DNA from 4 places in the Ensifer canadensis genome. Region 3 is predicted to be linked to each of the others. Evidence: riboswitches for the same ligand, from Rfam matches in the RefSeq annotation. Region 3 holds a riboswitch; each other region holds the start of a gene.
The links. A riboswitch is a leader RNA that binds a small molecule or an ion and turns the genes downstream of it on or off. The one in region 3 is predicted to bind cobalamin.
Positions count from the first base shown of each region.

Region 1: another riboswitch for cobalamin. It lies ahead of bluB (5,6-dimethylbenzimidazole synthase); the one in region 3 lies ahead of J3R84_RS02575 (aromatic ring-hydroxylating oxygenase subunit alpha).
Region 2: another riboswitch for cobalamin. It lies ahead of nrdH (glutaredoxin-like protein NrdH); the one in region 3 lies ahead of J3R84_RS02575 (aromatic ring-hydroxylating oxygenase subunit alpha).
Region 4: another riboswitch for cobalamin. It lies ahead of J3R84_RS11855 (CbtB domain-containing protein); the one in region 3 lies ahead of J3R84_RS02575 (aromatic ring-hydroxylating oxygenase subunit alpha).

Region 1 is NZ_CP083370.1:1,653,148-1,658,921, forward strand. It holds gene J3R84_RS08090 (helix-turn-helix transcriptional regulator) at 43-780, shown strand; gene J3R84_RS08095 (acyl-homoserine-lactone synthase) at 935-1,579, shown strand; gene J3R84_RS08100 (DUF2865 domain-containing protein) at 1,767-2,837, shown strand; gene bluB (5,6-dimethylbenzimidazole synthase) at 2,746-3,537, opposite strand; cobalamin riboswitch at 3,583-3,791, opposite strand; gene J3R84_RS08110 (SDR family oxidoreductase) at 3,869-4,690, opposite strand; gene J3R84_RS08115 (phytanoyl-CoA dioxygenase family protein) at 4,782-5,774, opposite strand, start outside.
Region 2 is NZ_CP083371.1:469,114-474,887, reverse strand. It holds gene metE (5-methyltetrahydropteroyltriglutamate--homocysteine S-methyltransferase) at 1-1,204, shown strand, start outside; gene J3R84_RS21815 (acyl-CoA thioesterase) at 1,201-2,001, shown strand; cobalamin riboswitch at 2,153-2,378, shown strand; gene nrdH (glutaredoxin-like protein NrdH) at 2,681-2,902, shown strand; gene nrdI (class Ib ribonucleoside-diphosphate reductase assembly flavoprotein NrdI) at 2,920-3,336, shown strand; gene nrdE (class 1b ribonucleoside-diphosphate reductase subunit alpha) at 3,306-5,459, shown strand; gene nrdF (class 1b ribonucleoside-diphosphate reductase subunit beta) at 5,476-5,774, shown strand, end outside.
Region 3 is NZ_CP083370.1:538,351-544,124, reverse strand. It holds gene J3R84_RS02585 (glycoside hydrolase family 25 protein) at 1-814, shown strand, start outside; gene J3R84_RS02580 (FAD-binding oxidoreductase) at 862-1,956, opposite strand; gene J3R84_RS02575 (aromatic ring-hydroxylating oxygenase subunit alpha) at 1,958-3,202, opposite strand; cobalamin riboswitch at 3,309-3,510, opposite strand; gene J3R84_RS02570 (DUF6656 family protein) at 3,827-4,426, shown strand; gene J3R84_RS02565 (L-threonylcarbamoyladenylate synthase) at 4,513-5,487, shown strand; gene J3R84_RS02560 (FAD-binding oxidoreductase) at 5,640-5,774, shown strand, end outside.
Region 4 is NZ_CP083370.1:2,435,822-2,441,595, reverse strand. It holds gene J3R84_RS11875 (DUF1194 domain-containing protein) at 1-187, opposite strand, end outside; gene J3R84_RS11870 (glucoamylase family protein) at 348-1,658, shown strand; gene J3R84_RS11865 ((2Fe-2S)-binding protein) at 1,655-2,518, shown strand; gene J3R84_RS11860 (CbtA family protein) at 2,594-3,388, opposite strand; gene J3R84_RS11855 (CbtB domain-containing protein) at 3,586-3,762, opposite strand; cobalamin riboswitch at 3,806-4,074, opposite strand; gene J3R84_RS11850 (TetR/AcrR family transcriptional regulator) at 4,073-4,765, opposite strand; gene J3R84_RS11845 (NAD(P)H-binding protein) at 4,869-5,699, shown strand; gene J3R84_RS11840 (anthrone oxygenase family protein) at 5,696-5,774, shown strand, end outside.

The DNA of each region.
Region 1 (5,774 bases), 1.1 Mb from region 3:
CCCAACCATTGTGGGGTTTAGCGCAAAAATCGGTGTTGTGGCATGACTGAACAACAGGCTGTCCTCGACATGCTGGAAATTCTGGAATGCGGAGGCTGTGTCGAGCCGGCCCATTTCTTTACGTTGATGCGCCGTACCTTTCGCATCGCTCATCTCCTATATCTTGAAGCTGAGCCCTATGCCGACGAGCTCAAGATCTGCCGGTTGCACCACACGTTCGGTGCCTACGCGGCCGAGCTTTATCTGACGCGGGAGCTCTACCGTATCGACCCGATCCTCAAGCTGGCGCTCGGTGGCGTCAGGCCTGTCGAATGGACGACGGCGCGCCACCGCTTTCCCGAATGCGAGCCATTGTTCAAGACGGCCGAAGAGATCGGCCTTTCCAGTGAAGGCGTCGCCCTGCCGCTGCCCTCGCCGGCCGGCCGCACCGCCTTGCTGGCCATCAACGTCAATATGTCGGCCGCGGAGTGGTCGATCTATCGGCGCAACCACTTGCGCGACTTCCAGCTCGCCGCCAACCTGTTTCATGCCGGCATGCTTGAAAACGCCGCCATGACAGGGGGGCTGAACACGCGCGATACGCGCCTCACAGGTCGCGAAACCGAGGTTCTCACCTGGTCGGCGGCCGGCAAGAGCTATTGGGAAATTGCCACCATTCTCGGCATTTCCGAACGCACCGTGCGTTTCTTCATGACCAATGCCCGCCGAAAGCTCAATGTTGTCTCCAACACGCAGGCCGTGGCCCAGGCCGTTCGCCATGCACTGATCCCGACGGTTTGACCCACCCTCAAGACGCTCCTCCTTCGCTCATCTGAAAACCCGTCTATATTTAGTGGGAAAAAACGGTTTCCGGAACTGTCGGTAGTGACAGTTTCGCCCCTGCCTGAGGACTGACAGCATCACGCCATCCCCCAAAACAAGGATGGAGAAGAAGATGATCAGGATCCTCAACGGCAGGACACGCGGACAGCACCCACAGTCCATCGACGAGATGTTCAAGCTGCGCAAGCGCGTCTTCCACGATTTCCTGAAATGGGACGTGCAGACCGATGGGGAATGGGAGATCGACAATTACGACAAGTCGAATCCGCTCTATATTCTGTCCTATTCGCCGGAGACGGGAAAACTGCGCGGATCGCTGAGATTGCTGCCGACGCTCGGCCCCAACATGCTGGACGATACGTTCCCGATCCTGCTTGGCGACAACCCTGAGATCCGCAGCGCCTCGATCTGGGAATCGAGCCGCTTCTGCATCGACCCGGAGATTTCTCAGGACCGCGCCTCCAACCAGGTGACCGTCGCCGCCGCAGAACTGATGTGCGGTGTCGGCGAACTCGGGCTGGCCTCCGGCATCAGCCATATCGTCACGGTGACCGATGTCTTCCTCGAGCGGATGTTCCGCCGCATGGGTTGCCCCGGCGAGCGCATCGCTGACCCGCACCGGATCGGCTCGGTCTATGCCGTAGCGGTCGCCTGGGAAGTGACGCCGTCGCTGCTCAGCGCCATGAAGGCCGTAGCGGCGATCGAAGGCACGGTTCTTGAACGGCCGATGTCGCTGGAGACGGCACGCGCCGCCTGATCTCTAACGCTCCTTCCGTTCCTCCCACCGGACGGAGCTGTTAACGCAATGCGAGGCTTGTCGTTGCACCGGCGGCGACAAGCCTTATGATAGGGCTGAAACAGGAAGTGCCGACAGCGACCGAACCCGGACAACAAGGGTGGCGCCGTGCGGTTGCAGGAATGGACGTTCGCCCGTGTTCCGGAACATGAAAACCCTAGCCGCGGCGACCTTGCCGCTGCTTCTGGTTCTTGCCGATCAGGCGCTGGCCTCCAGCGTGTGCGACCGCCTGAACACTCGGCTCGCCGAACTGCCCGCCGCCATCGAAACTACGGCCGATACCCGCGATTATGCGAGCGCGATTTCCCGACAGAACATCGAATTGCGCCGGGCGCGCAACGATCGCCGACGCGCCGGCTGCGGCACAGGCAGCGTCGTCGTCTTCAACGGCGGCGACCCGGATATCTGCACAGACATCAACAGTCTGATCGCCGAGATGGAAGACAATCTGCGCATCCTCAAATCGGAGCGCCAGCAGCTGATGTCAGGCGATGGAGACGATACGCGCCGGCGCATCCTCGCCGCCCTCGAGATCAACGGTTGCTATGGTGGCAGCGAGGAATTTGCGACCGCCGACCCGGACGAGCCGGAAACGTACCGCAACATCCTGCGCGATCTGCCGCCGGACGAAAGCTACGGACCAATGCTGCGGGACGGCGAAATGGGCACCTACCCGCCGGAAAGCGGCGTCTATTCCGGCACGCTTCGCACCATGTGCGTGCGCACTTGCGATGGCGCCTTCTTCCCGATCTCGTCCGAGGCAAGCCCTGTGGACTTCGCCCGCGACGAGCAGGCCTGCCGCGCCCGCTGCCCGGGTGCCGAAACAGAACTATTTTTCCACGACCTGGCGACCGAGGAGAGCGACCAGATGGTCTCCGCCTCGACGGGACGCCCCTATAAAGAACTGCCAAACGCCTTTGCCTATCGGACGCGCGGCGTCGGCAAGCCGGGCATTTGCGGTTGCCAGATTCCAAAGATCGCGACGACGCCCAAGGCTTCCAGTGGCAACACTGGCAACAGCGAATCGTCGATCATCGTCATCGAGGGCAAGAAGGAAGCGGCCGCCCCTACCGCCAAGGCGGCTGCGGAGGAGCGCCCCTACGATCCCGCCAAGAGCAAGGTGCGGGTCATCGGGCCGACGTTCCTTCCCCAGGAGGAAACGTCGATCGACCTTCGCCATCCGAAGGGTCCGGGCTACCAGCCGGTTCAGAGCAACTGATCGCAGCGTCTGCCTTTCGGCAGGTTCCCCAGCCTTCCTCGAACACCAGCTCCTCCAGCGGCAGCCGCTGGCGCCAGCCCTTAACCGCAAGTTCCGGCTCCTGGTAAAGGCGATCGACATATCCGAGGCAAAGCCAGGCGACGATCACGACATGATCGGGAATGCCGAGGATCGCCTTGATCTCATTTTCATGAAAGATACTGACCCAGCCGACACCAACGCCTTCGGCGCGCGCCGCAAGCCAGAGGTTCTGCACGGCACAGACGGTGGAATAGAGATCCATCTGCGGGTTATGGGTGCGCCCGAGAACGACCGCTCCACCGCGCGTGCGGTCGCAGGTGACGCAGATGCTCAAGGGTGCCTTGCGGATCCCCTCCAGCTTCAGGGAGCGGTATTTCGCTTGGCGGTCGCCATCGAACATCAATGCCGCTTCGTCGTTGGCGCGGGAAAAGGCCTGCCATACCCGCTCGCGGGTTTCGGCCTGCCGGACCACGACGAAATTCCACGGTTGCATGAAACCCACCGATGGCGCCCGGTGCGCAGCATTGAGCAGGCGCATCACCACATCGTCAGGCAAGGGTTCGGCCAGGAACTGATCCCGCACGTCCCGGCGCGTTTCGATGGCTCGATAGACGGCTTCGCGCTCGTCGGATGAAAAGGCTTCTGCAGCCGCAAGGCCGCCATTAGCGTCAGTCAGCATCGTTCGATCCCCAACAATGCACAACCTTCCGCCGTCCGCGCGGATATCGGTCTATCTTGCCAGGCCGGTCTTCTGACTTCGGATCAACCGGCCGCCTCACCTTCCCAGATCACATGAAGATCCAGTGGCAAGATCTTGAGCAAGCTCAAAATCCCTAGAGGCAGTCGTCCCCGTCACAGCGTTGGGCACGTTCCGGAATAACACCGGATTCCCGATTCTCCCGCGTTGCGGGCACCTGACGGCGTCATAAGGGCACAGCCCACAGGGAATGACAAGCAAGTCCGGCGTCGCTTGCCGGTCACTCCACAGGGCCTCGCGACAGCGTCAGATGTCAGAGCGGCGCGACCGGATGCGGCGAGCCGTCATAGCCGCCCCACACCGACTGGTCGAAGCAGATGACCGACCCCGTCATCAGGCCGGACTCATCCGACGAGAGATAGGCGCAGGCACGCGCGACTTCCTTGGGGTCGACAAGCCGACCGAAGGGTTGGCTGGCGGCCGCCTTTTCGAGCCAGTCGTCTGCCGCCCCATGAAATTCGCGCTGGATGCGGTCTTCCCCTTCGGACGCCATCCAGCCGATATTGAGGCCATTGACGCGAATGCGGTTGCGCAGCAGCGCATAGGAGGTGTTCTTGGTCAGCGTCTCCAGCGCCCCCTTCGACGAGCAATAGGCGGCGATAAACGGCTGACCGGCCATCGCCGACATCGAGCCAATATTGACGATGGTGCCCTGCGTGCCCTCCCGCCGCATCAGCTTTACCGCTTCCTGCATCAGGAAGAACGGTGCGCGCACATTGACAGCGAACATCCGGTCGAACAGTTCGGGGCTGGTGTCCAGGATGGTGCCGCGATCGGTGATCGCCGCCGCATTGACCAGCGCATCGACGCGCCCGAATGTGGCGTCGCAGGCGCTGACGACCTTGCGCGCGTCCTCGACCTTTTCGAGGTCTGCCTCGACATAAAGTACCTGCGCGCCGGTTGCCTTGCGGATCTGCTCGGCCTTCGCTTCGCCCTTGGCAACGTTGCGTCCACAGATGACGACACCTTTAGCCCCACGTTCCGCAAACAGGTTGGCGATCGTTGCGCCCAGCCCCTGCGTCCCGCCGGTGACGATGGCGATCTTGCCGTCGAGACGGCCATATTGCTCGGTCATGAAAGTCCTCCCAGAATTGAAAGTGAGATGAAAACAGGGCGACCGGCCCCCGCCGCAGAACGCCGGGGACCGGAAAGATCGATTCTGCCGTTCAGCTCAGCTTGCGCTGTGCCTGCTCGCCAAGCGCGCTTCTGAAATCCGCATCGCTCCACCTGCCTGCCAGCGCCTCATGCATCAGTTGCGCCTGGGTCTTCGGCGCGAGACCGCCCAGCGGCGGATCGCGATCGAGATTGGTCGGGAAGGAATAGCCCTCGGCACAGGACGCAATCGCATTGGCCGCCTCATCGGCCGAAAGCGTGCCGGATGCCACGAGTGCGGTCAGCGCCGGGTAGAGGGCTGCACTCATCCTGGCGCGATCGACGGTCTCCATCGCCCTCCCGAAGGCCGAGGAGACCTGGAGCAGGTTGGCGACGCGCTTGATATCAGTCGAATGATTGCTGCCGGCCGCATGGAAGAGAGCCGGGTTGAAGAAGACGACATCGCCCTTTTCCAACGGCAGCTGCACGTGATGCTGGTCGAAATAGGCCCGGAACTCCGGACGTTTCAACGCGAGATAGCCGGGCACGTAGGTCTGGCTATAGGGAAGGAAAAGCGTTGGACCGCTCTCGATCGGCATGTCGCAATGGGCAACGGCACCTTGCAACGTCAGCACCGGCGACAGCCTGTGCACATGAACAGGATACTGCTCGATGACATCAGAGGTCTGGAATCCCAGATGATAGTCGCGATGGGCCGCCTGCGACGCGCCGCCGGGATTGACGCGATTGACCTGCGCCGTCAGCTGGTAGTTCGGACCAAGCCAGGCTTCGCTGACGAGCGCGATGATGGCGTTGGCGTAATAGGCGGCAAAGTTCTCAGGGCTTTTCAGGCAGTGTTTTTCGAGCGAATTCCAGATCCTGTCGTTAGCGCCGGGCTTGGCAAAGTGGTCGCCGCCGCCACTGTTGGTGCGGTGTTGCTCGTCGATGATGGCGTCAAAGATGCCGCTGGCCGCATCGATGACTGATGTGTCGGCATAGGCGTGCTTGAACACCGCCACCCCGGGCCCGGTTGCCAGCACCTCGCAGATTTCGGCCAGGGCAGCGCG
Region 2 (5,774 bases), on a different replicon from region 3:
GGCCAATCCCGAGCAGGTCTTTGCAAAATCGATTGCTGCGGTCGAGGCACGGCTGACCTCGCTCAAGGTCCACGATCCACTCGTTGCCGGACGCTTGAAGAACCTGACGGCAGCAGACAGCCGCCGTCAATCGAGTTTTGCAACGCGCCGGCGGCGGCAGGAAGACAGGCTGGCACTGCCGCTCTTCCCGACGACGACGATCGGCTCCTTCCCGCAGACGTCAGAGGTGCGCCAGGCACGATCGCTGCATGCCAAGGGCGAGCTCAGCTATGTCGACTACCTCGCCTACCTGCGCCAGGAGACGGAGAAGGCCGTGCGCTGGCAGGAGGAAATCGGCATCGAGGTGCTGGTGCACGGCGAATTCGAGCGCAACGACATGGTGCAGTATTTCGGCGAGCAGCTCTCCGGCTATGGGTTCACTCAGAGCGGTTGGGTGCAGAGCTACGGCTCGCGCTACGTACGCCCGCCGATCATCTTCGGCGATGTCTCGCGCCCGAACCCGATGACGGTCGATTGGGCAACCTATGCGCAGTCGCTGACGGACAAGCCGATGAAGGGCATGCTCACCGGCCCGGTGACGATGCTGCAATGGTCGTTCGTGCGCGACGACCTGCCCCGGTCGATCGTATGCCGGCAGATCGCACTGGCGCTGCGCGACGAAGTCACCGACCTGGAAACGGCCGGTATCGCCGTGATCCAGATCGACGAACCGGCGCTGCGCGAGGGACTGCCACTGAGACAGGCCGATCGAAAGGCCTATCTCGACTGGGCGGTCGAGTGCTTCCGCATCAGCGCCTCCGGCGTCGGTGACGAAACCCAGATCCACACCCACATGTGCTACTCGGAGTTCAACGACATCATGGCGGCGATTGCGGCAATGGATGCCGATGTCATCTCCATCGAAACCTCGCGCTCGAAGATGGAGCTGCTCGGCGCCTTTATCGATCAGGCCTATCCGAACGAGATCGGCCCCGGCGTCTACGACATCCACTCGCCGCGGGTACCCACTGTCAACGAGATGGTGCATCTGATCGAACAGGCGACCGACGGTCTGACGCCGGCGCAGATCTGGGTCAATCCGGATTGTGGGCTGAAAACAAGGCGGTGGGAGGAAGTTCGCCCGGCGCTCGTCAACATGGTCGCGGCGGCGCAAACGCTGCGCCAATCCTTCACTGCCGGCCGGCAAGAGGCCACAAACGCATGACGGACGATAGCAATATCGAGAAGGCGCCGGGGGAAACCCCGGCGCCCGCCACCTTGATCGACATCGTCTTTCCCGGCGACACCAATCACCACGGCACGCTCTTCGGCCGTGCGGGCCTCGCACTCATGGACCGGACCGCCTTCATCGTCGCCACGCGCCACGGCCGCGTTCCCTTCGTCACCGCCTCCTGCGATCGCGTCGACTTCCGCGGCCCCGCCCACATCGGCCATATCGTCAGCTGCAGCGGCCGCCCGATCCGGGTCGGGCGGCGTTCGATGGTCGTCGAAGTCGATATGATCGCGGAAGATCTGACGGCCGGCACCCGCGATCTGTGCGCCCGCGGCCAGTTCACCATGGTCGCGATGCCGGAGGGCAAGGGCGCCGGCTGGTCGTTGCCTTCTCTCGACACCGATGCGATCGGAGCGCCAAAAGACGATGCCGTGCGCATGGTCGATATCGTCTATCCGGATCAGGCCAACAGCTTCGGCGCCATGTTTGGCGGCGACGCGCTGGCGCAGATGACCAAGGCCGCCTTCGGCGCGGCGACACGGGCGAGCCGCAAGACGACAGTGCTCGCCTCCTGCCAGCGCATCGATTTCAAGCACCGGATCACCGTTGGCTCGATCATCGAGCTTGTCGCCAGGATTGTGCGCACCGGACGGAGCTCGACGACGGTCGATGTCGAATTGTGGTCAGAGGATTTGACGGGAGCGAAACAGACCCTGACTGCCCATGGCGCCTTCATCATGGTGGCAGTCGACGGGGACAATCGTCCTGTTCCCGCCTTCGCGGCTTGAGGATTTCAGCAGAGCTGTCAATGACGGCTCTCCATCCACAGGCTTCGCCGACACTTGTCGTTTACTCCCCGCTATCCACACCCGAAAAAATATTGTCCGCCTCCCAGGTGGCTTCGACATGGAACCTATTGACGCAATTTTCCCGACATATACTATATCTAGTGTTCGAGGTTCTCCCGATTCGCAAGGATTGGGAGCGAAGATGGGAATACGGTGCCGTCGTAGCGATTTCGCTTGGCTAAGCCGTGGCTGCCCCCGCAACTGTAAACGGCGAGCAACTGTCCAGCATTCGGCCACTGAAGCATGATGCTTCGGGAAGGTCCGGACAGAAGCACCGACCCGTGAGCCAGGAGACCTGCCTCGATCGATAAACGTCCACGGGCGGGGTGTCCGGAGAGGTCAGAGGTGTGCATGGGGCAGGATGAAACCTGCCTGATCGTCTCGACGTCTCCCCGGAAGCGCCGTCTTCAACTTCGGGGTGAAGTCATGTCCGCGTCATCGAATTCCTATCATTCGCCAATGAAGAGGCGCGGGAAGCCGCGAATCTGACGAACAACCGCGCCCGGGTCTTCTCGACCCGAGCAAGCGGTCATCCTGCCAGTCCTGCATTTCGCCGGATCGCTTGTGCGTATCCGCATGCCTTTTCATGCCCAGATCCAGCCGACCAAACGAGGAAGAAATGAACGTCACCGTCTACAGCAAGCCCGCCTGCGTCCAGTGCACCGCAACCTATCGCGCGCTCGACCGCCAGGGCGTCAATTACGAGGTGATCGACATTTCGGTCGACCAGGACGCGTTCGAGACGGTCAAGGGCCTTGGCTACATGCAGGTTCCCGTCGTCATCGCCGGTCCGGAGCACTGGGCAGGCTTCCGCCCCGACAAGATCAGCGCACTGTCCTGAAGCCGAGGTACGGCGCGATGGGGCTGATCGTCTATTTTTCCACCCGCTCGGAAAACACCCATCGCTTCGTCGGCAAGCTCGGCCTGCGCGCCAGACGCATTCCCGTCAGCGCGGCCGACGCGCCGCTCGACGTGCACGAACCCTATGTGCTCGTCGTCCCGACCTATTGCGGCGACGACGGCCGGGGCGCCGTGCCCAAACAGGTGATCCGCTTTCTCAACGATGCGGACAACCGCTCCCACATCCGCGGCGTGATTGCCGCGGGCAACAGCAATTTCGGCGCGACCTACGGGATCGCCGGCGACGTGATCTCGGCCAAGTGCCAGGTGCCCTATCTCTACCGGTTCGAACTGTTGGGAACCGATGAGGACGTCGCCAATGTCAAAAACGGGATGGAACGATTTTGGACGTCTCAACACTCGAACGCCCCTTGAAGGCGACGGAATCGGCGCTCGATTACCACGCGCTGAACGCCATGCTGAACCTCTATGACGAGGACGGCCGGATCCAGCTCGACAAGGACCGGTTGGCGGCAAAGCAGTACTTCCTGCAGCACGTCAACCAGAACACCGTGTTCTTCCATAACCTGCGCGAAAAACTCGATTACCTCGTCACCGAGGGCTACTACGAGCAGGAGGTTCTCGACCAGTATTCGTTCAACTTCGTGCGCGACCTGTTCGATCACGCCTATGACAAGAAGTTCCGTTTCCCGACCTTTCTCGGCGCCTTCAAATATTACACCAGCTACACGCTGAAGACCTTCGACGGGAAGCGCTACCTCGAGCGCTACGAGGACCGGGTCTGCATGGTGGCGCTGACGCTGGCGCGCGGCGACGAGGCGCTGGCGCGCGACATGGTCGACGAGATCATCTCCGGTCGCTTCCAACCGGCGACCCCGACCTTCCTCAACGCCGGCAAAAAGCAGCGCGGCGAGCTCGTCTCCTGCTTTCTGCTGAGGGTCGAGGACAACATGGAATCGATCGCGCGCGGCATTAATTCGGCGCTACAATTGTCGAAGCGCGGCGGCGGCGTGGCGCTGTCGCTTACCAACATCCGCGAGGCCGGCGCCCCGATCAAGCAGATCGAAAACCAGTCGTCCGGCATCATTCCCGTGATGAAGCTGCTGGAGGATTCGTTCTCCTACGCCAACCAGCTTGGCGCCCGCCAGGGTGCCGGCGCCGTCTATCTCAACGCCCACCACCCCGACATCATGCGTTTCCTCGACACCAAGCGGGAGAACGCCGACGAGAAGATCCGTATCAAGACGCTGTCGCTGGGCGTCGTCGTTCCCGACATCACCTTCGAACTCGCCAAGAACAACGAGGACATGTACCTGTTCTCGCCCTATGACGTGGAGCGCGTCTACGGCGTTGCCTTCACCGACATCTCGGTCACGGAAAAATATCGGGAAATGGTCGCCGACAGCCGGATCCGCAAGAAGAAGATCAAGGCGCGCGAGTTCTTCCAGGTGCTGGCCGAAATCCAGTTCGAGTCGGGCTATCCCTACATCATGTTCGAAGACACGGTGAACCGCGCCAACCCGATCGCCGGCCGCATCACCATGAGCAACCTCTGCTCAGAAATCCTCCAGGTCAGCGAAGCCAGCGAGTACAATGACGACCTGTCCTACAAGCACCTGGGCAAGGACATCTCCTGCAATCTCGGCTCGCTGAATATCGCCGCCGCGATGGATTCGTCCGATTTCGGCAAGACGATCGAGACATCGATCCGGGCGCTGACCGCGGTCTCCGACATGAGCCATATCGCCTCGGTTCCCTCCGTCGAGAAGGGCAATGACGACAGCCATGCGATCGGCCTCGGCCAGATGAACCTGCACGGCTATCTCGCCCGCGAACGGGTCTATTACGGTTCGGACGAAGGCGTCGATTTCACCAACATCTACTTCTACACGGTGACCTACCACGCCATCCGCGCCTCCAACCGCATCGCCGTCGAACGCGGGTCGAGCTTCAAGGGCTTCGAGAACTCGAAATACGCCTCGGGCGACTATTTCGACAAGTACACCGAACAGGAATGGAAGCCGGCGACCGAGCGGGTGCGCGAACTGTTCGAAACCGCAGGCATCGATATCCCGACGCAGGAAGACTGGCTGGAACTCAAGCAGGCGGTGATGACATCCGGCCTCTACAACCAGAACCTGCAGGCGGTGCCGCCGACCGGCTCAATCTCCTATATCAACCATTCGACCTCCTCGATCCACCCGATCGTCTCGAAGATCGAGATCCGCAAGGAAGGCAAGATCGGCCGCGTCTATTATCCCGCGGCCTTCATGACCAACGACAATCTCGACTACTACCAGGATGCCTATGAGATCGGTCCGGAGAAGATCATCGACACCTATGCGGCTGCGACCCAGCATGTCGACCAGGGGCTTTCGCTGACCTTGTTCTTCAAGGACACGGCAACGACCCGCGACATCAACCGCGCGCAGATCCATGCCTGGAAGAAGGGCATCAAGACGATCTACTACATCCGCCTTCGTCAGATGGCGCTGTCCGGCACGGAAGTGCAGGGCTGCGTTTCCTGCGCGCTTTGATACTCCGGGGAACAAGATGAACATCCAACTGAAGACCAAGGCGCCCAAGGGCTCGCAAGCCGTGCGCGCCATCAACTGGAACCGTATCGAGGACGACAAGGACCTTGAGGTCTGGAACCGGCTCACCGGCAATTTCTGGCTGCCGGAAAAGGTGCCGCTTTCCAACGACATTCCCTCCTGGGCGGCGTTGCGGCCGGAAGAGCAGCAGCTGACGATCCGTGTGTTCACGGGCCTGACCCTGCTCGACACGATCCAGACGAGCATCGGCGCACCGACACTGATGGCGGATTCGATCACGCCCCATGAGGAAGCGGT
Region 3 (5,774 bases):
TGGCGGCGACACTGTCGCCCACTGCAAGACGATGTGGCGCAAATACGCCGTCAGCCGCGAGCTCTACCAGACACGGCGGATGATCGCCCGCTCCCATGGGCTGCTGTGGGGCGCCTATCATCTTGCCCGCCCCGGCAACCCGGTCGATCAGGCCAACCATTTTCTCGATTATGCGAGCCCGCGCGACGACGAGTTGATGGTGCTCGATCTCGAAGGCATCGACCCGGACAAATTCATGTCGCTCGAAGACGCGGCTATCTTTGCCGGACATATCAAGACCCGCACCGGCCGCTACCCGATGCTCTACACCAATCATGTCACGGCCAAATACATCGCGGCCAACCGCGCGAAGCACCGACTGCTGTCGCGACTACCCCTGTGGTATGCCCGCTACAAGCCGGATATCCGCAATGTGTTTCCGATCGGCAACTGGGACAGCTATGCGCTGTGGCAATTCTCGTCAGGGATCAATTGCGGCAAACGCCGCTGTCCCTATCGTGTGCCCGGTACACTTGACGACATCGACGTCAATGTCGCGGCTATGAGCAGCGCCACCTTGCGACCGATCTGGGCCGGCGGCGCCCTGTTGCCGGAAAAGGCACTGCCGCTCGTTCTCATTGCCAGAGCCGACGACGGGGTCGGCGCCGCCAGCGCTGCCCAGGCGACGGCGAAAATCGAAAGCCAGCCGTTGCTTATCAGCCGCGCCGAAGCTGCCAGCGCCGCCGGCGAAGGCGTCGACATGATGGCGACCGGGTCGATCGATTTCGGTCGGCACGACCGCGCCGTGCGGCTGGCGGCCGCGGCCAGCCGCTGACGGGTCGGTCGCGGAAAGAACACGCTCCCCGCGACCATCAAGCATTGTCAGGCTTCGATCTGTACATCTCCAAGCGGCCGCGAGCAGCAGGCGAGGATGTAGCCCTCATCGATTTCGTCGTCGAGAATACCTCCGTTGTGGTTCATCTCGACCTCGCCGGCGACTTTCATCACCCGGCACGTACCGCAGATGCCGCCTTCACAGGCCGCACCGATCCTGACGCCGTTGGCCCGCGCCGCCTGCAGGATCGTCTGGCCGGGCTTGGCCTCGATCTCCTTGCCGCTCATGGTGAAGACCACCTTGGCGCCTTGCGCTTCGGCGTCGGCTGCCGCCCCTGCCCTGACTGCTATCTCCTCGGCTGCCGGTGCTGCCGCCGGCTGGAAGCTTTCCTCGTGATAGCGGCTCATGTCGAAACCGGCCGCCTTCAGCAACTCGCGCACGCCGCGCATGAACGGCTCCGGACCGCAGCAAAACACTGTGCGCTCCATGAAGTCGGGTGCAAGCAGCGGCAGCTTGGCGCCGTCGATGCGGCCGCGCAGCCCGTGCCATCCGTGCCTTGACTCATGCCCCTCGACCACGAAGCCGAGGTTTAGCCCGGACATCTGGCGCGCCAGCACTTCCAGTTCCGAGCGGAACAGAAGGTCGTCTGGCCGGCGGGCGCAGGAAATGAAGGTGACGTCGGTCTCGGGAACGCAGTCCGCCATCCAGCGCGTCATCGACATCATCGGCGTGACGCCGGAGCCTGCCGATATGAAGAGATATTTTTCGCCGGGATGGCGCACGAAGCTGAAATCGCCGAGCGGACCGAACGCCTTCAGCCGCATGCCGGGCTTCAGGTGATCGAACATCCAGCGCGTGCCGATGCTATCGGCTTGCGCCTTGACGGTGACGGCGATCGACAACGGCCGGGAGGGCGTCGACGACAGCGTGTAGGTGCGCATGACCGGCTCGTCGGCGACCGGCAGCTCGAGCGTGACGAACTGCCCAGGCAGATAGCGGAACCAGGCCGGCTTTTCCGCCCGGAAGGTAAAGGTCATCACATCGGCGGTCTCGATCACGGCCGATGTGCATTCGAGCATGTTCTGCCTGTCGATCCAGACATGAAGCTCGTCGAAATGATGGAACGAGGATGCCATCTGCATGTCAGGCGACCCGGGAAAGCGGAGCAGCCTCGCCCTGCAGGCGCTGTTCCATGAACTTGCAATACCACTCGACGAACTGCATCACGCCGCCTTCGTGTTCGGGCGAATAGGGGCCTGACTGGTAGGCCGGCGAGCGAATACCAAAGGCGTTCTCCTCGACGATCTGGCGGTCCTGATCGTTGGTCTCGGTCCAGACATGCGTCAGTTGCTCGAGATTGTAGTCGACGCCTTCAACCGCGTCCTTGTTGACCAGCCACTTGGTCGTCACCTGCGTCAGCTCCGGGCCGAGCGGCAGGACGCGGAAGGTGATGGCGTGGTCGGCCAGCACATGGTTCCAGGTCGAGGGATAATGGAAGAGCAGGAGCGTGCCGATATGCTTCTGGCTAACGTCTGCCGACAGTTGCCGCCGCACGGCGCGGGCGCCGGACATGGTGTAGCTCTCGGCGTCGTCGATCAACGGCATGCGCGCCGAGCGGAACTGGCCGGTCTCGGACATCCGGAACTCGCTCGGCAGTCCGGCTGCTTCGCATTTCGCCCAATGCGCGGCAATGACGGGATCATCCTTGGCGCCCTGCACACCGGTCGCCGTCGGCGCTTCGGGATAGGTGCGGCAAAGTTCGGGGTGGTTGGCGGCACAATGGTAGCACTCCCGGTTGTTTTCCCAGACGAGTTTCCAGTTGCCCTTTTCGATGATCGTGCTTTCGAAGGCGACCTTGGTTTCACCCAGGCGGTGCGGCGCAAGATAGGGCGCGACCATGTCGCGGAACGGGCCGAAATCCATCGGCTGCTCGGACAGGTTGATGAAGATGTAACCGCCGACGGTCTCGCAGTGGATCGGCTTCAGGCCGTGGGCCGCCTTGTCGAAATCCTCGCCCATCTGGCGGGCAAAGAGCAGCGCGCCGTCGAGCTCATAGGTCCATTGGTGATAGGGACAGACGAGCTTGGCCGAAGAGCCCTTGTGCTGCGCGCAGACGCGAGAACCGCGATGACGGCAGGAATTGTGCAGGGCGCGGATCGTGCCCTGTCGGTCGCGAACGATAATGACAGGATAATCGCCGACCTGGACGGTGAAATAGTTACCGGCACGCGGGATCTCGCAGTCGTGGCCGATGAACAACCAGTCCTTGTACCAGATGCTTTCGAGATCCTGCCTGTAGTAGTCGGGGTCGATGTAGAAGGCCCGGTCGAGGCTGTAGCCGTCGCGTCGACCCTTCAGCTTGCGGAGCATATCGCCCTTGATGTCCATGTCCTGTCCTCGTTCGCCTTGTTTCGGAGAGGCAGGACTGGAACCCGCACGGGCGCATTGCCTGTGCGATGACGGCTCCGATCCGGCTGCCCGCCGCAACCCGTTACGGTCTGTTCGCGTCAAGGCTGGTTTCCGGGCTCAGGAGCCGTCCGCAAGGACCAGCCCGGCGCCTTCCCGGACGGAACCGTCCAGTGGCTTTGTGCCGTGGCTTTCGCTCCACCACCGTTGCGGGGGCAGCGCCGGGTTTTGACCGGCTTCCCAATTCTCCGCCTTCCCTAAAAGACAGCACCTTGAGTAGGCATATCTAATCGCGGAAGCCATCGTCGTAGCTGCCGATTAACGACATCCGATTCCAGAAAGACGACACAGCACATCAAGCGCACCAAACGCCCTGTGATTGATCATTTTTCATTGTAAACAATAGGATAGCTCAAGGATTGAGCAATTGTCGCTTTTTCCGGCAAGGCTTGCGAGAAAGCGCGGATCCTTCGCCATTTTGCGACATGTCTTCCCGTGACGCGGGGCAAGGCCCACCGACGCGAGTGAAATCTTCCATTAACCATAATGCATTAGCGTCGCCTGACGGAGAAACCGGCCGAACCGGCAAACAGCGCATTGAAGTTCATGGCAAAGCTCAAATACTACGACGCCGCAGCCGAGAAGCTGCCAACGATCGCTCCGAAGACAGCGGTCCACACCGAGTTCCTGCGCACCGGCCGCATAGAAAGGCGTCAATGGTCGCAGCGCGAGCGGCGTTATCTGAGCTATGACGAGGTTGCCGAGCGCACCGCCCACAAGCTGACGACCGCCGGCGAAACGACGCACAAGCGGATGAACGGCTTCCATACCTCGATCCAGTTTCCCAAGATGATCTTCCACCGCACGCTCACCGGTCGGCCGCATCTCGGCTATTGCCATGTCACGGCGGCGAGAACACATCTCGCCCCGTCCAAGGACGTCACCTGGTCGTTCTATTTCGCCAACTTCTTCTGTGACCTCGGCGACGAGAAACACTTCTTCGAACGCATCCAGACCGGCTATTCCCGAATGTACTTCGCCGTTGCCATCGAGCCCGATGCGCCAGAGGGGCAGATGACCATCAATCGCAGCGTTCGCGACAACGGGCTGCTCTTTCGTACCGACGACCCGAAAGTCGCGCTCAAGAACGTGCTGATGCTCGGCGCGCGCGACGAGGCATTGAAGCGCATCATTCGCAGCCTCTGAAGCGCAGACCCGGTTGCCTGAAGAAAATCGTTCTGTTTTCACCGTGGCTCCTTTAAGGAAGCCTCGGAAAGGGAAACGGAAGCGACATGGCCGAAATCATCGATACACGGACCGAGCCGGAACGGGCGATCGAGCGTGCCTGTGCGGTGCTTGCCGAAGGCGAGCCCGTCGCGATTCCGACCGAGACGGTCTACGGCCTGGCAGCGGACGCCACCAATCCCGATGCGATCAGCCGTATTTATGAGATGAAGGGGCGTCCACGCTTCAACCCACTGATATCGCATGTGTCAGACATGGCGATGGCTGAAGCCCATGTGACATTCGATTCGTTGTCGCGGCGCCTGGCCGAAGCGTTCTGGCCCGGCCCGCTGACGTTGATCCTGCCCCAGCGCACAACAAGCACCGTGCACGCGCTTGCCTCGGCCGGCCTCGACACGCTCGGCATCCGCATGCCTGATGGCTTTTCACGTCGGGTGATTGCCCGCTTCGGCCGCCCGCTCGCCGCACCGAGCGCCAATACGTCGGGCAAGATCAGTCCCACAAGCGCTGCCCATGTGGAAGCCGATCTCGGGCCGCGCCTCAAGCTCATTCTCGACGCCGGCTCTGCGGAGATCGGGCTTGAATCGACGATCATCAAGGTCGAGGACGGCGCGCTGCGCCTGCTGCGTCCGGGCGGTCTCGACGTCTTCGAAATCGAAAGGCTGACCGGCCTTACCGTCTCGAGGCCGCAGAGCGCCGGAGCGACTATCGAGGCCCCGGGCATGCTCGCCTCGCACTACGCGCCGGGCGCAGCTGTCCGGCTCGACGCCGCCGACGTGCGTCCGGGAGAAGCGCTGATCCGGTTCGGCAATGCGTCGCTCCCCGGCGAAGAGCACGCCGCGATCGTACTCGACCTCAGCCCGGCAGGCAGCCTGCGCGAGGCAGCTGCCAATCTTTTCGACTATATGAAGAGGGCGGATGCCAGCGGCTCCGCAACCATCGCCTTCGGCCCCATCCCTTCGGAAGGGTTGGGAGAGGCGATCCTCGACCGGCTGCAGCGTGCTGCCGCCCCCAGAGACTGACCGACAGGCACTTTTACAGCGCCGTGCGTCAAATATGACGCGCAAAGGACGCTGTAACGCTCTAAACCCGCTGCATAATTTTGTCCTTAATTCGATTCCGATTTAAGGAATTATGCAGTAGCGCCGTCGGGCGCATTTGCGAAGGCAGGGCCATGACGACGACGCTCCCCTCTCCCGAACTGATCGCCTCCTTCATCGACATCGTCGGCAGCGCCAATGCCTTGACGAACCCGGCGGACCTCGCGCCCTACCTCATCGAATCCCGCGGGCTCTACAAGGGCACCACC
Region 4 (5,774 bases), 1.9 Mb from region 3:
CATTGAGGAAGTCGGAATGGCGCAGCGCCTGCACGTAGCCGGCGCGCTGGACGCGGGCTTCGTCCAGATCCATCGAGCCGGACATGTCGACGGCCAGCACCAGTTCGACATCGACGTCGGTGTGCGCGGCGGTCGATTGGGTCGGGCCACCAGTCAGGGAAAGGATCAACGCCAGCATGGTTAACATCGCTTCAACCCGTCATTGCGAGCCGCGTCATCTCAGGAAATGTAGCACAGGATTGGCTTATCGCGACTGTTTGGGGTTGGCTGACCTTCAATAAAAGGTGATATCGACAGGGTTTACTGCCGATCGATACCGTGCCGACGGGCCTGCATGAGCTGAGGATATGCTTCAACAGACACGGAATACGGAGCGTTTTCAGGTCGATAGGCTGCAGTCCGCCGCTTTCGACTATTTCCTGCGCTATAGCGATGCCGGCACCGGGCTTGTCGCCGATACGTCGCTTCCCGACGCGCCCTCAAGCATCGCTGCCACCGGTTTCGGGCTTTCCTGCTACCCTGTTGGCGTCGAGCGCGGCTGGATCGGGCGCGGCGAAGCGGCCGGCCGGGTGCTGATGACCCTGCGGTTTCTGGCGCAAAGCCGGCAGGGGAGCGATGCGCTCGCCACCGGTTATCGCGGCTTCTACTATCACTTTCTCCACATGAAGACCGGCGAGCGGGTGTGGCAGTGCGAGCTTTCCACCATCGATACCGCGCTGCTGATTGCCGGCGTTTTGACCGCAGGCGCCTATTTCTCCGGCGACAGTGCGGGGGAGCGGGAAATCCGCGCGCTTGCGGATAAGCTCTATGCCCGGGTGGATTGGCGCTGGGCGCTCGGCCGTGGCGAGATACTGACGATGGGCTGGCGACCGCCCGGGCGGTTTCTTAAGTATCGATGGCAGGGCTACAGCGAGGCACTGCTGCTCTACGTGCTCGCGCTCGGCGCGCCGCACCATGCAATCGGCCCGGAGCACTACCGCGAATTCACGGCCGCCTATGCGTGGACCACGGTCGACGGTGCGCCGCATCTGCAGGCCGCGCCTTTGTTCGTCCATCTCTTTCCGCAAGCCTGGTTGGACCTTCGCGGCATTGGCGATGCGCCGATGCGTGACGAGGCGACTGATTATTTCGACAATACCTGCCGGGCGATCGCGCTGCAGCGAGCCCATGCCGAGCGCAATCCCGGCGATTTCGCCGGTTACGGCGGGGATATGTGGGGCCTCAGCGCCTGCGGTGGACCGGCGGGGCGGCAGCGGCTTGTCGATGGGCGTTGGCAGCGGATGCTCGGCTATGCGGCGCGCGGCGCGCCCGGTGGTCCTGACGATGGCACGCTGGCACCTTGGGCACCGGTTGCCTGTCTGCCTTTCGCTGCCGATGCGTCGCAGTCGGCACTCGCCGAGCTCGAGAACTGTTACCCGGACATTCTGTGCGAGAGCCGGTTTCCCGGCGGGTTCAATCCGAGCCTGCCCGGTGTGGGCCCGGAGGGTTGGGTCGACGACCGCGTGGTCGGGCTTGACCAGGGGCTTGTCGTGATGATGATCGAGAATGCCAGAAACGGTTTCGTCTGGGAGCTGACGCGCAGCATTCCGGCCATACGGCGCGGATTGCAGCGGGCGGATTTTCGCGGCGGCTGGCTTGAGACCAGGGAGACGGCATGAGCTTGGGCCACGAGCGGCAGGACGAGCGCCCGGCGGAGGACGAGGCGGACGCGGCGTTGCGCCAGAGCGCCCTTGGCGTTCTCGCGCACCTGCAGTCGTCTTTCCCCGAAGTGGGCTTTTCGCTCGGGGCCGCCGGCGACGTATTTCTTCCCGAGGCGCGGTTCTGGGTGGAGGAGGGCGTCGGGCTTGAAGACAGCCTTGCCTATCAGGATCGCTTTGCCGAGGGCATGGACGACAAGATCCGCGCCGCCCATCTGATTGCCTTTTACAGCAACCAGCTCACGCTCGCGCTTGGCGGCCTCTATCTCGGTGGGGGCATCGTGGCAGCCGTTCGCGGCCTTCGCTTCGAAGAATTTTCGCGGGCCTATGGCGAACGGCTTGTCGCGGCCAAGCGGTTTCATTTCAGCCTTGCCTTGCCCGCAGCCGGGGATCATGCCCCGGCGACTGCGGACGTCTTCGGCGAAACCTTCGCTGCGCATCTGGCGCCGATCGTCGTCATGTTGAAGCGTCGCACCGGCCTGTCCTCGGGCGCGCAATGGCGGCTTGCGGCGGATTCGCTTGCCGGTGGGTTCCTGGAGATCGGCCGCGTCCTCGGCGACGAGGAGACCGCGATGGCGAGGGCGCTGGCGATCGTCAAGCGCGCGGGTACGTCGCTATTTTCCGACAAGCTCCGTTACGAGGACATCGTGATCGAGATCGGCGGCAATCATGCGCTGTCGCGCACCTATCGCCTGCGCGGCGGCTGCTGTCTCTATTATCGAACGGAAGGTGGCAGCTTCTGCGACAGTTGCGTGATGCTGGCGCCGGACGACCGCCGCGCGCGGTTGCAGGCGCATCTGCTGGCATTGCAGGCGCGCTGAGACATCTCGACGACAAAGCCCCTGATATCGGCGATATCAGGGGCTCCGGGTTGATGGCGAAATCTGGCCGGTCTGTTACGCCTTGGCGAAACGATCGTTGATGAAGCCCGACACGACGCCGAGAACAATCCAGAACGCGAGCGTGGTGGCAAGGGCTGCCACGGCGAATTCAGCGCCGAGCACGGCCGGCACATTGCTGGAGATGTCCGACGGTTGCGGCGCGCCATAGACATGCGGTGCCGCGATCAGCACGAGGCCGATGATCTTGGCGGCGATCTCTTGCCGCAAGACCAGCAGATAGAGACCGGCGGCAGACAACAGCACGGTTGCACCCCACCAGACCTGGCGGTCGCCGAGTTCCGCGGCCGGGAAGCCCGGCAGTTCCGGCGGCAGACCGATTGCCGGCAGCATGTGCACGGCAAGCCAGCCGCAGGCGCCCCAGAGCGCGCCGTTCCTGAGCGTGATCGGGTAGCCGATGACGAGGCTGACGCCGGCGAGCAGCAGCGCGAAGCCGGAGCCGGTCACCAGATTGGCGATCAGCGTGCCGGAAAAGCGGCTCATGCCGAACATGATGCCGCCTTCCTCGTGTTCGCCCTCATGGGCGTAGGCAGGCGTGATCGGCGACAGGGCGTCAAGCAAAGCGCCAATCGGCGAAACCGCCTTCAGCGACGAATGCTGGTCGTGGTTTGCTGCGGCCGGATCGGCCGTTCCCGGCTGAACGGCTGGTTGTTCGCCGGCGGCCGGTGCCTCGCCTTCGAATTCTTCCGCGTGCAGGATCAGCGGTACGACGCGCAGTTCCTGGGCGCCGGTCATGAAGACACCGGCAATCAATCCAGCCACGATCGCGGCCAGAAGCGTTCTGACAATCATTTTCGATATCCCTCGATATCGGCGCGCCATGCATCTGGCAGGCAGCGCCGTGTCCCACTGGCAAATATGCGAACGGCTCCGTCCGGCAGATCTTCAATCTGCATCAGACGCGAGCAAACGCGTCCGGCTGTCTGCCGGAAGCGTTTTTGTCCGCAGCTATGTCGATGCGGAACGCAAGTCGCGTCCCGGAACATCGCTTAGTGGCAGGGGAAGCCATAGGAGTGGCGGGTGTCGTGCGCGGTATCGTGCAGCACGGCCGAGTTCGCCAGGCCTGCGCCGAAGACGAGGAAGCCGCCGATGAGGAGCGCGATGATACCTGCGGTCAGACGATCGCTGAGGGAGAGCGGAATGCTCGAAACTGTAGATGTAGCCATGACAACCTCCGTGATGGCGTCGGGATCTTTCCCGGTTTGGGCCCTATGCCCGCATCGACTGGCAGGTTTCCTGGCTCAGGACGTCGGGTGAGATCACCCTGGATTTGCCTCGCCTTCCCAGAGCAAGGGCCGCCCTCTCGCGGTCTTGTCTCCAGTGGCTTCTTCCGGATCGCTCCGGAACGGCGCATTCACGTCGCTCTACAGTCGCGGGGTCGGCCGTGATTTGAATGCCCAGCATGGGTCCATCCGTCACGTTCCCGTTTACTCCCGAAACGCGTTCGCGTTGCGGGAACCAATCGATCCACGATGATTAGGATCGCACCCCGGAGATGTCAATTAGACTTGCGCCGCCGCCCGGTCCATCCGCGACAAAATCACGAAGGATCATGCGTTTATAGGCTTCGACGATCTGGTCGCCCTCTGCTCTGGTGACGGAGACCGCAAGCCGCATCGTGCAATCGCCGAGATGCATGATCAAAAAGGCGGCGCTGTCGATCGTTTCGCGCGGCGTGTCGGGCGCAAACCGAGCCCAGACGTCGGCCAGAAGCTGGCCGCCGGCACGGCTTTGCAAAAGGTCGATCTCGCGCAGCGCCTTGTCGGCCTGCATCGCTGACCAGATGTCGCGCATCACAGGCTCGGCCAGGAACATATCGTAATAGATGTCGAACAGCATGGAGAAGGCGTCACGCAGTTCCGAGATCGACGTCACCTTGGCAAGCTCGGCCCCGATGCATTCATTGCAGACCGCATTGTAGCGCTCGGCCAGCGTGCGCACGATCGCCGCCTTGTCGGGGAAGTACTGGTAGAGGGAGCCGATCGAGATTCCAGCCTTTTCAGCGACTTCGCTCATGCGCATGGCGTCGCTGCCCTTCTCCTGGATGATCGCCGTGGCGCAGGAAAGGATGTGCTCGACGCGCTCGCGGCTGCGCTTCTGGCTGGGCGTGCGGCGCAGCGCCGGCTCGTCGTCAGCGGGGATTGTGGAAGGGCTTGCATCGGGAATCATGAGTAATGCTCACATTTTGACTTGACTCCTAAAATACGAGGATTTATCACATTTGCAAATGTGAGAGATGCTCATGTTTTGCAATCAACCTCAGGAGGAAGCGATGACTGACAAACTCACACTGGTTCTGGGCGGTACGGGCAAGACGGGGCGGCGGGTGGCGGCCCGCCTTGAGGAGCGGGGTATCGCGGTGCGCATCGGCGCCCGTTCGGCATCGCCTTCCTTCGACTGGACGGATGAGGCGACCTGGGCGCCCGTGCTTGAAAATGTCGAGCGCATCTATATCAGCTACCAGCCGGATCTGGCGGTGCCGGGCGCCGTCGAAACCATCCGCAAATTCTCGAGGCTTGCCGTTCGCTCGGGCATCAAGCGGCTGGTGCTTCTGTCGGGGCGCGGCGAGGACGAGGCGGAAGCGGCCGAGCGCGAACTGCAGGCCTCCGGCGCCGACTGGACGATCATCCGGGCAAGCTGGTTCTTCGAGAATTTCAGCGAGGATTTTTTGACCGATTCCGTTCGCAGCGGATCGGTGTTCCTGCCGCCGGATGAGATCACCGAACCCTTCATCAGCACCGACGACATCGCCGACGTGGCAGTTGCAGCCCTTCTGGACGAGGGGCATGTCGGCAAGGTCTATGAGCTGACAGGCCCGCGGCTGATGACCTTTGCCCAGGCCGTGGCCGAGATCGCGACGGCTGCCAACCGCCGGATCGGCTATCAGTCCGTGCCGGTTGCCGACTTCACGGTGCAGTTGCGGGCCGACGGATTGCCTGATGACTATGTCGAACTCATCCGCTATCTCTTCACGTCGGTGCTCGACGGGCGCAATTCGCAAGTGACGTCCGATGTCGAGCGCGTGCTTGGGCGCAAACCGCGCGACTTCGCCGACTATGCCCGGGAGACCGCTGCAACTGGTGTCTGGAGTATCGCCGCATGATCCCGCTGATCCCCGCTCTGGCGTTTGCCGCCGCAATCGGCTCCGGCCTGATGGCCGGGCTGTTCTTCATCTTCT